DNA from 3 places in the Rummeliibacillus sp. BSL5 genome. Region 2 is predicted to be linked to each of the others. Evidence: riboswitches for the same ligand, from Rfam matches in the RefSeq annotation. Region 2 holds a riboswitch; each other region holds the start of a gene.
The links. A riboswitch is a leader RNA that binds a small molecule or an ion and turns the genes downstream of it on or off. The one in region 2 is predicted to bind S-adenosylmethionine.
Positions count from the first base shown of each region.

Region 1: linked by a shared signal. The riboswitch ahead of metK (methionine adenosyltransferase) and the one ahead of RCJ93_RS12390 (LLM class flavin-dependent oxidoreductase) in region 2 are both predicted to bind S-adenosylmethionine.
Region 3: linked by a shared signal. The riboswitch ahead of RCJ93_RS02950 (5-methyltetrahydropteroyltriglutamate--homocysteine S-methyltransferase) and the one ahead of RCJ93_RS12390 (LLM class flavin-dependent oxidoreductase) in region 2 are both predicted to bind S-adenosylmethionine.

Region 1 is NZ_JAVGCV010000001.1:720,672-726,081, reverse strand. Features, by position in the region: gene RCJ93_RS03760 (heavy metal translocating P-type ATPase) at 1-2,275, shown strand, start outside; SAM riboswitch class I at 2,451-2,571, shown strand; gene metK (methionine adenosyltransferase) at 2,664-3,851, shown strand; gene RCJ93_RS03750 (aminotransferase class I/II-fold pyridoxal phosphate-dependent enzyme) at 3,851-5,347, shown strand; gene speD (adenosylmethionine decarboxylase) at 5,348-5,410, shown strand, end outside.
Region 2 is NZ_JAVGCV010000003.1:150,094-155,503, reverse strand. Features, by position in the region: gene RCJ93_RS12405 (HIT family protein) at 117-602, shown strand; gene RCJ93_RS12400 (helix-turn-helix domain-containing protein) at 666-1,466, opposite strand; gene RCJ93_RS12395 (SDR family oxidoreductase) at 2,019-2,780, opposite strand; SAM riboswitch class I at 3,040-3,153, shown strand; partial or broken gene RCJ93_RS12390 (LLM class flavin-dependent oxidoreductase) at 3,246-4,325, shown strand; gene RCJ93_RS12385 (ATP-grasp domain-containing protein) at 4,318-5,265, shown strand.
Region 3 is NZ_JAVGCV010000001.1:550,811-556,220, forward strand. Features, by position in the region: gene RCJ93_RS02930 (superoxide dismutase family protein) at 1-322, shown strand, start outside; gene RCJ93_RS02935 (DUF4352 domain-containing protein) at 665-1,714, opposite strand; gene RCJ93_RS02940 (hypothetical protein) at 2,007-2,222, opposite strand; gene RCJ93_RS02945 (nucleoside triphosphate pyrophosphohydrolase) at 2,470-2,796, shown strand; SAM riboswitch class I at 2,900-3,000, shown strand; gene RCJ93_RS02950 (5-methyltetrahydropteroyltriglutamate--homocysteine S-methyltransferase) at 3,130-4,233, shown strand; gene RCJ93_RS02955 (PH domain-containing protein) at 4,286-4,699, opposite strand; gene RCJ93_RS02960 (NAD(P)H-dependent flavin oxidoreductase) at 4,881-5,410, shown strand, end outside.

The DNA of each region.
Region 1 (5,410 bases), on a different contig from region 2:
TCAATCCATTACTTCTTGTAATGTTAATTTTGCCACGAAAACATTGACGATGGAGATGGATAAGGCAAAAGAAATAGATACCATTGAAGAGGCAAGGCGTAATATTCATAGGCTAGAGCCACACATCAATATATTAGAAAAAGGACGGAAAGCAAGAAATACTCATAACCACACTCTGTACTTGGATGGACTTGATTGTGCAAATTGCGCAGCAAAGATAGAAAAAAGTGTAGGAGAATTAGAAGGAGTTACCAGTTCCTCTGTAGATTTTGTATCGAAAAAATTAATAATAGAAGTTTCCGAATCCGCCACTTCGGAACAATTGGTGATAAATGAGGCAGTGAAGCTAATTAACCGGATTGAACCACACGTGAAAGCCATAGAAGAATACGATAAAGATCCCCATGAACACAATCATGAAACTGGAAATATAAAAAAAGTGTTGGTTCGACTGGGAATTGGTATAGTTATAGGCTCGCTTGGCATGTTTACTCCTGTTTCAGGTATATATGAGTTAGCTATATTTCTTCTCGCCTATTTAATCGTAGGTGGGGATGTCATCTATAGGGCCTTTAGGAATATCTTGCGTGGTCAAGTATTTGATGAGCATTTTCTAATGGCTCTCGCAACCATTGGCGCGTTTGCAATCAAGCAATATCCAGAAGGTGTGGCTGTTATGCTGTTCTACCAAGTGGGCGAATTATTCCAAGGCATTGCTGTAAACCGTTCTCGGAAATCCATTGGCGATTTGATGGATATCAGACCGGACTATGCCAATATAAAAGTCGGAAATGAAATAAAAAAAGTTTCCCCTGATGAAGTAAAGATTGGGGATATCATTGTCATTAAACCAGGCGAAAAGGTTCCATTAGATGGAAAGGTCTTAGAAGGAAACTCCATGGTAGACACATCCGCGCTAACAGGTGAATCAGTTCCCAGAGAAGTGCAGTCTGGTTCTGATGTACTAAGTGGGTTTATCAATAAAAGTGGGCTATTGAGTGTAGAGGTAACTAAGGTATTTGGCGAGTCGACTGTTTCTAAAATACTAGATCTCGTACAAAATGCTAGCAGTCGAAAAGCACCAACCGAAAATTTTATTACGAAATTTGCTCGTTATTACACACCGGTTGTCGTTATTGTAGCTGCTGCATTAGCTTTCATACCACCGCTATTGTTAAATGGCGCAACTTTTTCGGATTGGATTTATCGGGCGCTGGTATTCTTAGTTATCTCTTGTCCTTGTGCGTTGGTGGTTTCTATTCCATTAGGATTCTTTGGGGGAATAGGAGCAGCATCTAAGATGGGTATCTTGGTCAAAGGAAGCAACTATTTAGAAGCTCTAAATAATGTGAAGTATGTTGTGTTCGACAAGACGGGTACCTTAACCAAAGGCGTATTTGAAGTCACGACCATTTGCCCATATGGTAATATTTCGAAAGAAGACCTATTGGAATATGCTGCTTTTGCTGAAACTCATTCCAATCACCCAATCGCACAGTCAATACGAAATGCATATGGGAAAGAATTAAGCGTTGACAAGATACAAGAGTACAATGAAATTTCAGGCCACGGTACTGCTGTAACAGTTGATGGAAAAGAAATTTTAGCTGGAAATGCAAAACTAATGAACAAAGAAAACATAGCATTCAAGGAACCTAGTGAGATTGGAACGATTGTTCATATTGCCCTAAATCGTAATTATGCTGGGTATATTGTTATAGCAGATGAACTAAAAGAAGATTCTGTTCAAGCAGTTCGTTCTTTAAAAGAACTAGGCATAAAAAAGACCATCATGCTGACTGGTGATGCAGCATCTGTAGCGAAATCTGTGGGCGAGAAACTTGGGCTTGATGAGGTGCATGCTGAATTATTGCCGCAACACAAAGTAGAAGAAATCGAAAAAATTGATGCCCAGAAAAATTCTAAAGAAAAGTTAATTTTTGTTGGGGATGGTATCAATGATACACCTGTATTAGCTCGTGCTGATGTCGGAATGGCAATGGGAGGATTAGGATCAGATGCAGCGATTGAAGCAGCAGATATCGTTATAATGACCGATGAACCTTCTAAGATACCAGCAGCTATAGGTATTGCAAAACGGACTCGAGTGATTGTGTGGCAAAATATTCTCTTTGCATTAGGTGTGAAAGGTATATTCCTGCTATTAGGTGCCTTTGGCATTGCCACTATGTGGGAAGCAGTTTTCTCTGACGTTGGGGTTACATTGCTAGCTGTGTTAAATGCTATGCGTGTCCTTCGAGTACCGAACCGCTAATTTTCTACCGCAAGAACCCTAAAACTCTAAGTATTAAAAGAGTTTTAGGGTTCTATTTATCAATATTGAGGGCTTTTTTAGTAGATTTTTAATTCAACAAAATAAAAAAAGTTTTAAAAATAGATTGACAGTCAAAAAAAATTCAATTACTATAAGCCTTAGCAAAATAAAGTTGCTCTTATTAAAAACCGTTGAGACGAGGGGTCTAAGATACGGTGGCAAACCAAACTGATATTTATCAGTTCATGGGGCTCAACCTGAGCACAAAATGTACAAAGTTTTGTGAACGATAAGAGGATAAGCAGTTGATATTAATCGAAGCTTTCCTTCTAATGGTTGGAGAGCTTTTTTGTATGCTAATATTTACATTTTTTAGTAGGAGAGGATTATATTGACTGAAAAAATTTTATTTACTTCGGAATCGGTGTCAGAAGGACATCCCGATAAAATCGCAGACCAAATCTCGGATGCTGTATTAGATGCAGCTTTAGCTCAAGATCCATTTTCAAGAGTTGCATGTGAAGTGTTTACGACAACAAATATGGTTATTATCGGGGGAGAAATCACAACTTCTGCCATATTAGATATTGAGAGAATTGCTCGTGACACATTACTTGAGATTGGTTACAGTGATGCACAATTCGGTATTGACGGACATACTTGCAACATTCAAGTACTTGTTCATACACAATCACCAGATATTGCAATGGGTGTCGATTCTTCAAGTGATCTAAAGGAGATTGGAGCAGGAGATCAAGGGATAATGTTTGGCTATGCAACGGATGAAACAGAAACATATATGCCGCTTGCAATTGAAATCGCTCATACCTTGATGAAAAAAGCTTCTTTCTTAAGAAAAATTGGAGACTTTAAATGGGCACGCCCAGATATGAAATCTCAAGTGACGATCGACTATACAAATCCGACTAAACCAAGAATAGAAACAATATTACTCTCTATTCAGCATGATGAAGATGTAAATATGGCTGAATTCAAGAATTATATAAACGAACAGATTGTACAAGAAACAATTCGCACATTTGGAATGAATGAAGATGTAAATACATTAATCAATCCAACAGGACGTTTCGTTATTGGAGGACCACATGGCGATGCAGGTCTTACCGGCCGTAAGATTATCGTGGATACTTATGGAGGAGCAGCAAAACACGGAGGCGGCGCATTTTCAGGGAAAGATTGTACAAAAGTAGACCGCTCAGCAGCTTATGCAGCTCGTTATGTTGCTAAAAATATTGTAGCTGCTAAATTTGCCAAACGTTGTGAAATCCAGCTGTCTTACGCCATAGGGGTTAGTGAGCCAATAAGTATCGCGATTGATACCTTCGGAACAGAAACCGTAGACAAAGATCAACTACTGCAAGCTATTCGCAAGACATTCGATTTAACACCTGGAGGAATTATCAATATGCTTAATCTTCGGAATCCTCAGTTCAAACAGGTAGCAGCATATGGACACTTTGGGCGACATGATTTAAATTTGCCATGGGAACAGCTTGATAAAGTAAGTGCTTTAAGGGAAGCCGTTGCAGGCGATTTAGCAGGAGCAACTCGTTAATGGCACAAGTGCTGCAAGAAATCCTTAACGAAAAATATGATATTTGTTCCCAAGAACGGATGCCGTTGTTTGAAGCGCTCGTTAACTATGCAAAGAAAAATACCACCCCTTTTGATGTGCCGGGGCATAAAATGGGAGCTTTAAAAAGCCCATTAAACGATGTCTTTAGTGACTTTACGATGAAAATGGATGTCAATTCGATGAAAGAATTGGATTTATTAAGCCATCCGTCATCAGTCATTCAAGAGGCACAACAGTTAGCAGCAGAAGCTTTTAGGGCAAAAGAGGCGTATTTTTTAGTCAATGGAACATCGATTGGTATCTTAGCTATGATTCTATCGGCGTGTAAGCCAGGGGATCATATACTGGTTCCAAGAAACTGTCATAAATCAGTAATGAATGGCATAATTTTGAGCGGCGCCTGTCCAGTATTTTTAGAGCCTGAAGTGGATCAACACTTTGGAATTTCCCATGGTGTCTCTGTTAGAACGATTGAAAAGGCATTAACATTACATCCAAACGCAAAAGCTCTGCTCGTTACGTATCCAACTTATTTTGGGACGATGAATGATTTGGAGAAAATTTGCACACTTGCACATAAGCAAAATATAACAGTGATTGTGGATAGCGCCCATGGAACGCATTTATCATTTGTTGACTCTTTGCCCGACCCCATCCAAGCAGGAGCAGACTTGGTCACAATGAGTATGCATAAAACTGGTGGTTCGCTAACGCAAAGTTCTATCTTGCTTTTAAACAGCGATCGAATTTCGAGAGAACAAATTCAAAAATCATTGAATATGCTCCAGTCGACAAGTGCTAGCTATCTTCTAATGAGTTCCTTGGATGTTGCTAGGCATGAATTAGTATTATATGGTGCCATTCGTTATCATTCTTTAAAAGAAATCATTGAACAAACAATCATTGAAATAGAAGAACATACTTCCTTTGAAGTATTAAAGAATAGCTATGTAAAACATAGATTTAGTCAATTGCATGATTATACAAAGCTTGTCATCAGAGTGAATGAAAGCGGACTATCAGGTTTTGAAGTGTATACGCTTCTAAAAGAAAAATATAATATTCAAATGGAATTAGCAGAAGGTTATGTTGTTATGGCTGTAATCACTCCAGCTGATACAAAAGAATCTCTAGAAAAGCTAGTGACTGCTTTAATTGATATTGAGCGCAAATACGGCAAAGGGAAAAGTATCCGATACCCGCATGTTACGCCTTTTAGTGCAAACACTTTACTTTTAACACCGAGAGAGGCTTACTATGCAGAACATGAAGAAATACCCATTCACGAAGCAATAGGAAGAATAAGTGCTGATTCTCTCATGATTTACCCACCAGGAATACCTCTTGTTATACCTGGAGAATACGTTTCAAAAGAAGTTATCGAACAGTATCATTATTATATCCAGAATTTTGGTAATATTTTATCAGATTCACCTAGAAAAAATCATATTACGGTCGTAAAGGAGAAAAAGTAAATGGGTTTAGAATTAAATACTTTAGGAAGACATGTATTAATTGAGTTATACGGGTGTCCAAGT
Region 2 (5,410 bases):
GGTGAACTCCTCTCACTTAACGAGTATGTGCATTGCTATTTTTATGTCAAATAGCTAATATAGAAAACCAAAAGCAGAACAGATTAACAGAACTAAAAATAACAAGGGGGAAATGTATGAGAGAAATAACTTTATCAAACGGAAAAACTGTAAAAGTTGAATGTCTAAGCTGTGCATTAATCAGTGGACTTATTGAGCCGGATGGTGGTGTCGTAATTGAAACCGAACATTTTCATGCCCATCAAGATGTTGCATATCCAATAAAAGGATTAATCATATTAGCGTCTAAACGACATATTAAATGCTTTGATGAATTAACTGAAGCAGAAAAATTGGATTACATAAACTTACTGACAAAAATAAGAAAAGCTCAAAGGGAAGTGTTAGGAATAGAAAATGTTTATTACTTTTACAATGAAGACACAACTCACCATTTTCATACCTGGATGGTTCCGCGGTATGAATGGATGTATCAATTTGGGCGTTCAGTAGAATCTGTCAGACCTGTGCTACTTCATGCTCGCAACAACATGAATAGCGGAGAAAATATTAAGGAAGTAATGAATGCAATTAATGCTTTGGGTAAAGAATTGAATAAATAGTATGATACAAAAAATTATCTAAAGATTGTTATCTAGGTAAGTGATAACAATCTTTTTTGATTTCTATAGATATTCCATTCTAACCTCACTCCCATTCCGACTCTCCTCCTCATAAAACTCCATCACTTCCACCATAAACCGATCCAGTTTTCTATCTAGCTTTTTATACATATAGCCAAAGGGGTTGCGGATGAATTGCTTCTTGGTCTGCTGAATGGTTTCTTTGAAGGCTGTAAAGCTGATGTCTTCGAGCTGTTGTTTGCGGACTTGGTAGATTTCCCATTCCAGCAACGGTTTTAGTTGCTTGTACACGACATCTACAAACTTCTTTGTTTCTGAGGTGTTGCCAGTTGTTGATGAAAGATAATGAAAAATTCTATTACGAAGAGATGTATTTAACATCGGGTATGTATGTTTACCGTATTGATGTTTAGGATTAGAAGAAAAAGATGGTTCCTGTTCCAGTTGCACTGCTTCTACCTTACTCTCGCAAGGGGTTTCAGCTTCTTCTTGATGTGCCACGACCAATGTGTCATCACAAGGTAAAATAGAAAAGATGTTGGCGCCTTTGATGCCATTCATCTTTTTTGTTTGGATGCGTTTGATAATCTGTAACTCTTCTAAACGTTTGAGCGTGCGGAACACAGTTCTTACAGAAATGCCTAAAGCACTTGAAATTGTTTGTGCCTTTAAGTGGCAGGCACCTGGATAATCCAATGCATGCGAAGCCATTTTATAGAGAACGGCCTTATCGGATGGGGTCAAATTGTAGTAATGCTTGCGGATGTGTTGTTCCACTTGCTCGTCCATTTCTTGTACAGTTGTAAAAGATGTATAAGGTGCTAAATATTCAAAACGTGCCATGTTTTTTCCTTCTTTCTGCTTTTATAAAGTAAATAGAAGAAAGTAGGGAAAAGGGGACATAAAATAAAAAATATTTTTGTTTACAATATAAAGAAGAATGTACAACAATTTGTTGTACATTCCTCAATTTAATGTGTGAGATGCGAATTTATTTTACATAAGATGATAATCTGAATGGGATGAGATGGTATTTGAATGAATGGGTTGACATTGTTTATACATTTTTTTAAATGTTTTGTGCAAGAGCGTTATCACGACCACGTATTTTATTAGATACTGCTTTAATTCTTACAAAATCATTTACTACGTATTGAATGCGATTAGATAATGCTTCTCCAGTAGTAACTATTTTTGTTTTCGCTAGAGCATCTTGTTTGTCGTGCTGTTTACCGCTCTTTTGTTATTGTGTATCTCACACATTAGTATTCTATGAAGTAAACGGTTTTCGATCTGTACTCATGTCCGTGATTCTTAAAATAATTTGAAGGATTGGTTTACCAATGGTACAGAAAAAAACTCGCCGATTGTGGCGAGTTTTTTTATTCAAGCATGTTATTCAATTGTATGTTTCATGGCATTATACATATTGGCTACATGCTCATCTGACTTATCTCGTGGCATGCGGAGCCGTTCAACGGAAGAGCCGTACCCGATTTCTTGTTTGCCTTCTCGTAAGCCCTTGAAAATGCCATCTGCGAATTCATCTAATGGCTCACCATTTGTATGCAGTCCGGCACCGCCTAGATCTGTGTTGACTGCTGGAGGGGCAACTTCAATCACTTCTATACCTGTTTCGGCAAGCTGGTGACGCAAGCTCATCGTAAAGGAGTGGAATGCTGCCTTCGTAGCTGAATAGATTGGCGCGATGACCATCGGGGTAAAAGCTAACCCAGATGTAATGTTGATAAAAGTAGCTTCTTCTTTTTTAGCGAAATAGGGTACAAAAAGCATGGTCATATGGAATGGCGCTTCAATGTTGGTGGTGATTTCTTGATTGAAATAAGCCCAATCGTTCTTTGCATCTGCCTTTAATATGTTAAAGCGTTGTTGCATTCCTGCGTTGTTCACTAACACATTCACTTCGGGATAGTTTTCTGTTACCCATTCGAATAGGGAAATGCGCTCAGATTCCATGCTTACATCGCTTTGATGAATGATCAGCTCTGGGAACTTTTCTTTTGCCTGCTGAAGAACATTTTCTCTCCGTCCTGTAACGATGACTTTGTTTCCTGCTTTTAAAAATCGTTCTGCAAAAGCTAAGCCAATTCCAGAACTTCCGCCTGTGATAAGGATTGTATTTCCTGAAAGTTTCAATGTAATTCCTCTTTTCTAATAGCATGTGATTCTGATAAAAATACAGTATGCTGTACTGACAATTTTTCAGTAGCCCATGGTAGTATATCCTAATACTACCCACTTACTATAGGGATTAACATCGTTCAAAGGCTAAGAAAATTTAATAAACCTCCTTTTCTTATTAACTTAGTAAGAATTAATGGCATAATCTATTGACAATGGTTCATATTATGGGTAATATTCATTTTAAGTTGAAATTTCAAAAATCAAATAATTCGATCTATCCAGAGAGGTGGAGGGACATGGCCCTTTGAAACCTCAGCAACAGGTTCTACTAATGTAGTAGAATACTGTGCTAATTCCATCAGGCATATAGCTTGGAAGATAGGAGAAGACAAACTTGTTTTGTTAAAAGTCTCTTTCCCTATCTCGGGAGGAGACTTTTTTATTTGTATAAATAGCAGGGGGAAAAGGAGTGGAGAAATGAAGTACGGATTTTGGTTGCCTATTTTTGGTGGTTGGTTAAGAAATGTAGAGGAAGAAAATATGCCACCCACGTATGAGTATGCGAAAACAATCATTCAATCAGCAGAAAAATGGGGATATGATACAACATTAATCGCAGAACTATATTTAAATGATATTAAAGGCACTGACCAAGATTCGTTAGAGGCATGGTCTACGGCGGCAGCTTTGGCAGCAGTAACAGAAAAAATTGAGATCATGGCAGCCGTTCGCCCCGTATTTCATAATCCTGCTGTAACTGCAAAAATGGCGGCAACTATTGATCATATTAGCAAGGGACGTTTCACATTAAATGTAGTTTCGGGCTGGTGGGCAGAAGAGGCGAAACAATATGGCGGCGATTTTACCGAACATGACGAGCGCTATGATAGAACGGCCGAGTTTATTGAAATATTGAAAGGCTTATGGTCGGAAGATACATTTTCTTATCAGGGGAAGTTTTATCAAATAGAGCAAGCAAAGCTTTCGCCTAAACCAGTGCAATGTCCTCATCCAATTTTATATGCTGGCGGGGAAAGTGAAAAAGGTAAACAAATCATTTCATCGCTATGTGATGCCTATGTCATTCATGGTCATACAGTAGGGGAAGCGAAGGCTAAGATTTCTGATATGAAGTCGCGTAGAAAAGAAGCTGGTCGTGAGCCCTTTAAAACCATTTGAATGGCAGCCTATGTGATTTGCCGTGATACGGAAGAAGAAGCGCAAGAAGAATTAAAGCGAATTACAACGGTGAACAATCTAAGTGGATATGTAGGCTTTAAAGACTTTACATCTAAGTCAGAGCTTGAACATCAAATTCAGTTACAGGATTATTCAGTATCTAATCGCGGAATCCGACCAAATTTAGTTGGCACACCTGAGCACATTGCGAATCAAATCATAGCCTTTGAGGAAGCAGGAGTTAATTTGCTACTATTACAATGTTCTCCACAGCTAGAGGAACTGGAGCGCTTTTCGAAACAGGTTATGCCGAAAGTGGAAGAATTAAGGTCCACAATCATAGAAAACAAAAGCAGGGGGCAGGAATATCATGTCTAAAATATACGTAATTCATGAGAATAGTGAATGGACAGAACATCTATTTAAAAGATTAGAAGAGTTAGAACTTCCTTATGAAGATTGGAATCTTGTAAAAGGGACAGTTGATCTTACATCTGTTCCACCTGAAGGGATTTTTTACAATCGCATGAGTGCTTCATCTCATACACGAGGCAACCGATTTGCTCCAGAGTTAACAAGTGCTGTTCTCTCTTGGTTGGAGCACCATGGCAGAGTAGTGATCAATGGAAGCCGTGCCCTTCAGCTAGAGGTAAGTAAGGTCTTACAGTACTTAGAACTAGAGAAGTACGGCATCAAAACACCGAAAACAATTGCTGCAGTAGGAAGAGAAGAAATTCTGAAAGCAGCAGAGGCATTTGGCTCAAAGAAATTTATAACAAAGCATAACCGAGCTGGAAAAGGGCTTGGGGTACAACTTTTTACGTCTGTAGAGGCCCTGCAAAACTATATTGATAGTGATAGCTTTGAGGAACCAGTCGATGGAATTACATTGCTGCAGGAATATATCGAGTCTCCTGAGTCTATTATTACACGTAGTGAATTTATTGGTGGAAAGTATTTTTATGCTGTTCGGGTGGATACTTCTGAAGGCTTTGAATTATGTCCTGCCGATGCATGTGCAATTGATGATCTTTTCTGCCCTGTTGGAGAAGAAAGCGCCAAACCTGCAAAATTCCAGATTAGAGAAGGCTTTGAACATCCTATTTTTGAGAAATATGAACGTCTGCTAGCAGCCAATGATATAAAAATCGCAGGTATAGAGTTTATCCAAGATAAAGAAGGTCATATTTACACATATGATATTAATACAAATACCAATTACAACAGTGAAGCGGAAGCCAACAGAGGTATTTATGGAATGCTTGAAATAGCTAAGTATTTAGGTGGAGAGCTTAAAAAATTGGAAGTGACTGTATAGGCTAGCGAGTTAATCTTGGATCCGTATGATCAAATCAATTGGACAATAAAAAACGGCTGAGGCCGTTTTTTTTTCCTAGTCGCTTTGCGAGGACTAACGCTTTTTCTAGGGGTTTATCTGAAGTCAACGTTTTTAGAAGATGTTA
Region 3 (5,410 bases), on a different contig from region 2:
TCATGAAAAAGGGATATGTGAGAAACCAACATTCGAATCTGCAGGAAGTCATTTTAATCCAACTCACAAAGTTCACGGATACTACAACGCAAAAGGTTATCATTTAGGCGATCTTCCAAATATACAAGTGGAAGAGGATGGAACAGTAGATGTAGGTTTTGCGACCAAGGCCTTCACCTTAAAAGAGGGAGCGCATAATACATTGTTTGACAAGGATGGAAGTGCGTTTGTTATTCACGAAAAAGCAGATGACTATAAAACTGATCCGAGCGGTAATTCAGGCGCACGAATTGCTTGCGGAGTAATTGAAAAAAATAATTAACATCTTAAAAAAGCTAAGGTCATATCATTTTGACTACCAGACGAGAGAGCGACAAAGCCACCTTCAAGCTGTCGCTCATTATTCTCAATAAGTAAAGACGATTAAGTATGTTGTTTCAACAACGGAGACCATGATAAGCTGTCGGTTGGTTGCGTCTTGATGTCGAAGAAAATGTGTAGTTACTTATATCTAGTGTTATCCGTTAAGGATTAGAACTTTTTCTAGAAAATATGGGTGATAACATTATAAAAAAATCAGTAATAGTCTTCTGCGTAAAGAAGAATATTTATTTAACCAAAATAAAAACCGCTTGAATATTACCATTCAAGCGGTTTTTTTTATTTAATAAGTCTGTAATACGAATGCTTTAAGCAAATCATCGTATTCGCTATTCATATCTTGGTCTGTCTTTTGAATTGTCCATTTACCATCTGCTTCTTTTAAAATGAGTGCATATTCACGACTATCATCTTTCAAACTCGTATTGTTCATAATTTGATCAATACGGCTAAATGTGTAATTTAAAGCATCTTCTTGAGCTTTTTTATATTCTTTATAGCTATATTTATTTTGGTTTTTCTTAGCAAATTGTTCGCTTACTTTTCGAGATTGTTTATAAAGATCTGATGTGTCGAAATTTTTAAAGCTAACATTTATTTTAGCTTGTTTTGAATCACCATAAGCGATTTTATAAGTAGGCTCAATTTTTTTATTTAAAGCGTTTCGGTATTTTTCAATAAACATTTTTTCCAAACGCATGGATGGTGTAAACTCACCAAAGCCTTCCTTCAATTGATTGGCAAGTTCTTCATCAAACTTTTGGCTGTCTGCTAAGACATCATTTGTGAGTAAGGATTTAAAATCTGGATTGTCATTGCTTAAGAAAACTTGATCAACATAAGCTGCTACAGCTTTCTTGGCATTCTCTGAATCATTTTTATACTTCGACGGATCCACTGATACTACTAACTCTTTATGTTTCTCACCTTTGTCATCATAAATGCGCGGTTGATAATGAAGCTCATACTTTTCTTCTTTATTGACAGGGTAAAAGAGGTCACCACTCGCTTTTTTCTCAGGAGAGATACTTCCTGATAGTTCTTTAAAAGATTCTTCATCCGGTGGATTTACATAGACAGAGTCAATTTTTTCATCATCTTTACTACCATATAAACTAAAGTTTGAAGAATTTACTGGGATTTCATTTTTAGATTTATTTTGGACTGTCACATTTAATTTGAGATATGTCTTTTCCTCGGTTTCATCATACTTGGTAATTGTTACATATTCTCCAGAATTAACTTTAAACGCAATATCACTCGCTTCGCTTCCAGATTTGTTTGTTTTTTTGCTGCTTCCACATGCCGCTAAGGCAAGGGTAAGAATAGCCAATAGGCTTAGCAGCCACCAATTCTTTCTGTTAATAGGAAACCCCTCCGTTTTCTTTTTAATTTGCTGAACCAAATGGTAACCAATCTTTCACAATAGAATCATCATTCTAAGGTATTCAACTGCAAAATTTTTGTGAAATGCTTATAAATAAGCAGTGAAAGGGTATGGATTCTTCTAGTTGCCGTATGTATTTGTTCGTATTCCGCCCCTTGAGAAAAGAGACCTTCACTCTCATGAAAGTCTCTTATACATGTCTTGCACGGATGTATGTGAGTAATAGAGAAGCACTAGCCTAGCCAGGATAGCGCTCTTCACTTGAAGAGGTATCCTTTGTATGATGGTTGTGTTTTTCATCTTCAACTTGTTGATTTAACTCCTCCATTGGGATGGGATCAACCGTTTGCATTTCAGGGTCTTTGTCATAGATACTTTCTTTATCAGACTTTACTTCATCTGGTGTATCTAATGGTCCTTCTTTTAAATTTTCGGCTTTGTCATTTTTTTTCATTTTCATCATCCTTTCTTACTTTACATATAGCCTCAATTCAAAAAGTTAAACCATTTTTTAAACAGAATTCGGCAATTTTTGTGTGTAATCGGTAATAGTGGTGATCAGCTGATGGTTTCCTATAAAGGATAAAATGTATTACTTCTAAATTCTAGTTTTTCTTATAAAATAGTGTAAAATAGAGAAAAAAGAAACAGTACTAAAAACTCTATTTATACTAAAATACTCAGAGGTAGGTGAGTACAAATTGCCAATTTACAATAAATTAGTCCGAGATTTTATCCCGCAAATCATCGAAGGAAAAGGGGAAAAATGTATAGTTGAACAATTAAGTGAACAAGAGTTACTACAGAAAATGAAGCAAAAATTCATAGAGGAAGCCTATGAAGTAAACGAAGCAAAAAATAGGGAAGAGATGAAGGAAGAATTGGCAGACCTTTTGGAACTTATACATACAGCATTAGAAGTTTATAATATTTCATTGAAAGAATTGGAAGAATCACGTTTAGCTAAAGCTGAAAAAAGTGGACGTTTTTCAAAAGGTATTTATTTGGTTGAGGTGCTAGATGAGTAGAATATATAGATAGATTAAAATGCTAAATTAAAAATTTTTAAAAAACATTGACAATTCTATTTATTGCGTTATTATATACTTATACAAACTTAATATGTTGATTTTCTTATCCAGAGAGGTGGAGGGACTGGCCCTTTGAAGCCTCGGCAGCGGACTATTATAGTACTGTGCCAATTCCAGTAGCGTAAAGCTAGCAGATAAGAGGAGCGTTTTTTTTCGTATGGTATTCCAACCCTCTTCTTATTCATTAAGAAGAGGGTTTTTCTATTTAGAGGATAGAAGAGTTGGAGTCAATTAGTCAATTAACTAAATGAAACTAAGGGAGAGATTTTGATGACAAAGACGTTAGTAAAAGCACCATTTAGAGCTGATCATGTAGGTAGTTTATTAAGACCAGAAAGCATTCACCAAGCACGTAAGGACTATCAAGAAGGTAACATATCCGCAGAACAATTACATCAGATTGAGACGGAAGAGATCAAAAAAGCGGTGGACAAACAGATTGATGTCGGTTTACAAGCAGTAACTGATGGAGAGTTTCGACGTAGATTTTGGCATACAGATTTTCTTGAACATTTAAATGGTGTTGAAGGATATGTCCCAGAATACGGCTTCCAATTTAAAGGAGAAGAAACAGAAAAATATGATGTTCGTAATAACGGAAAGATTTCTTTTAACTCAAATCATCCGCATATTCAAGATTTTCTAGAGTTCAAAGAAATTGTAGGAGATCGGGCAATTCCAAAACAAACGATACCGAGCCCAAACCAATTATTCAATGCTGGCATTAGAAACCTTGACATTTATCCAGATATCGAGGAATATGCGAGCGATATAATCCAAACTTACCGGGATGCAATCCAAGCCTTCTATGAAGCAGGTTGTCGTTATTTGCAACTGGATGATGTCTATATTGCGGGACTGAATGCTGAGAATATTCCATTTAACGACAGTGGATATTCACGTGAAGAATTGATTAACCTTGCGCTTCGGGTAGCAAATGGAGTGTTAGAAGGCAAACCGGAAGATTTAATAGTAACGACACACTTATGCCGGGGGAATTATCGTTCAAAATGGGCATTTGAAGGAAGTTATGCTAAAATTGCTCCAACTTTGTTCGCAAATGAAAAAGTGGACGGATTTTTCTTAGAATATGATGACAATCGTTCTGGCGACTTCACACCACTAACCTATATTCCAAAGGGAGGGCCGCAAGTAGTGCTTGGAGTATTTACTTCAAAATTTGGCGAGTTGGAAGACAAGGAAAACATCAAAGCTCGTGTAGAAGAAGCAACACAATTTGTACCACTCGAGCAGCTATGTATTAGCCCGCAGTGTGGGTTCGCTTCAACCCATCATGGTAATATTCTAACGGAAGAAGAACAATGGGCAAAATTAAAGTTTATTGTTGATATATCAAAAGAGATTTGGGGCTAAGGTATTGGGAACAGCTAGTAAAGCTGTTCCTTATTTTGATTCATAGATGGCTTTACTGATTTAGCTTGGAGTCTAATTCAATTTTAGGGTTAATACTTTTTAGAGTAGCTAAAAATTGCAGCTGCTCCTTTGGAGATGCAAGTGCCATTTTATTGTCTGCGTCATAAATGATCTCCAATCGATCTATTGAAAGGGCAGGGGCAGCAAGCAGATTTTTGGTTTTAGAAATTGTTTTAATCTCTTTGATAGGAACTTTCTTTTTGAAGGGGCCATTTCGAATAATCAGGTAGCTTTGATTAACTTTATATCCTGTACAAAACCAACCCCATATGAGCAAAATTGCTAACGGTACAGTAAAAACAAGGACTACATAATCCCTTCCTGCAACAAGAGGTGCGAAACAAGCAATGATTGTACCCCAATATAAAGGGTATTGCCATAAATCTTTTTTAGATGGGTAATACATCTGATAAATCCTTTCGCTAATTTATTTTTAAGACATTCATATATGGAAATTAATTCTTTATATTACTTTATCAAATGTAGACCCGCATTTCATTCTATTTTAGTTCCAATAATAATATGAAAATTCTTTGCATTCCCTTATACTAATAGAAAGATACATACAATACATGGGGGTGTCCAAATTGAAAACACGAGTAACCGAGATTCTTGGTATTAAGTATCCCATTGTCCAAGGTGGCCTTGCTTATTTGGCTTACGCCGATTTATGCGCTGCGGTTTCAAATGCTGGCGGTCTAGGACAGATTACAGCCGCTACTTTGGGATCTAAGGAAAAACTTCGAGATGAAATCCGAAAAGTGCGTACATTAACAGATCGTCCTTTTGGCGTCAACTTCGCTATTTCAAAACATCAAAATGCATATGAAGAGCTTTTAGAAACCGCAATTGAAGAGAAAGTACCTGCTATTTCTATTACAGGTGGTAATCCAGCACCAGTGTTAAAACGCGTTAAAAATGAAGATATTCGCACTCTAGTCTTGGTTTCAGGAGTAAGGCAAGCTCAGAAAGCGGAAGAACTAGGAGCAGATATATTGATGGCAGTTGGTCAAGAAGGTGGCGGCCATTTAGGACGCGAAGATATTGGCACAATAGTTCTTGTACCGCGCGTTGTTGAATCCGTATCTATTCCTGTTCTTGCTAGTGGCGGTATTGG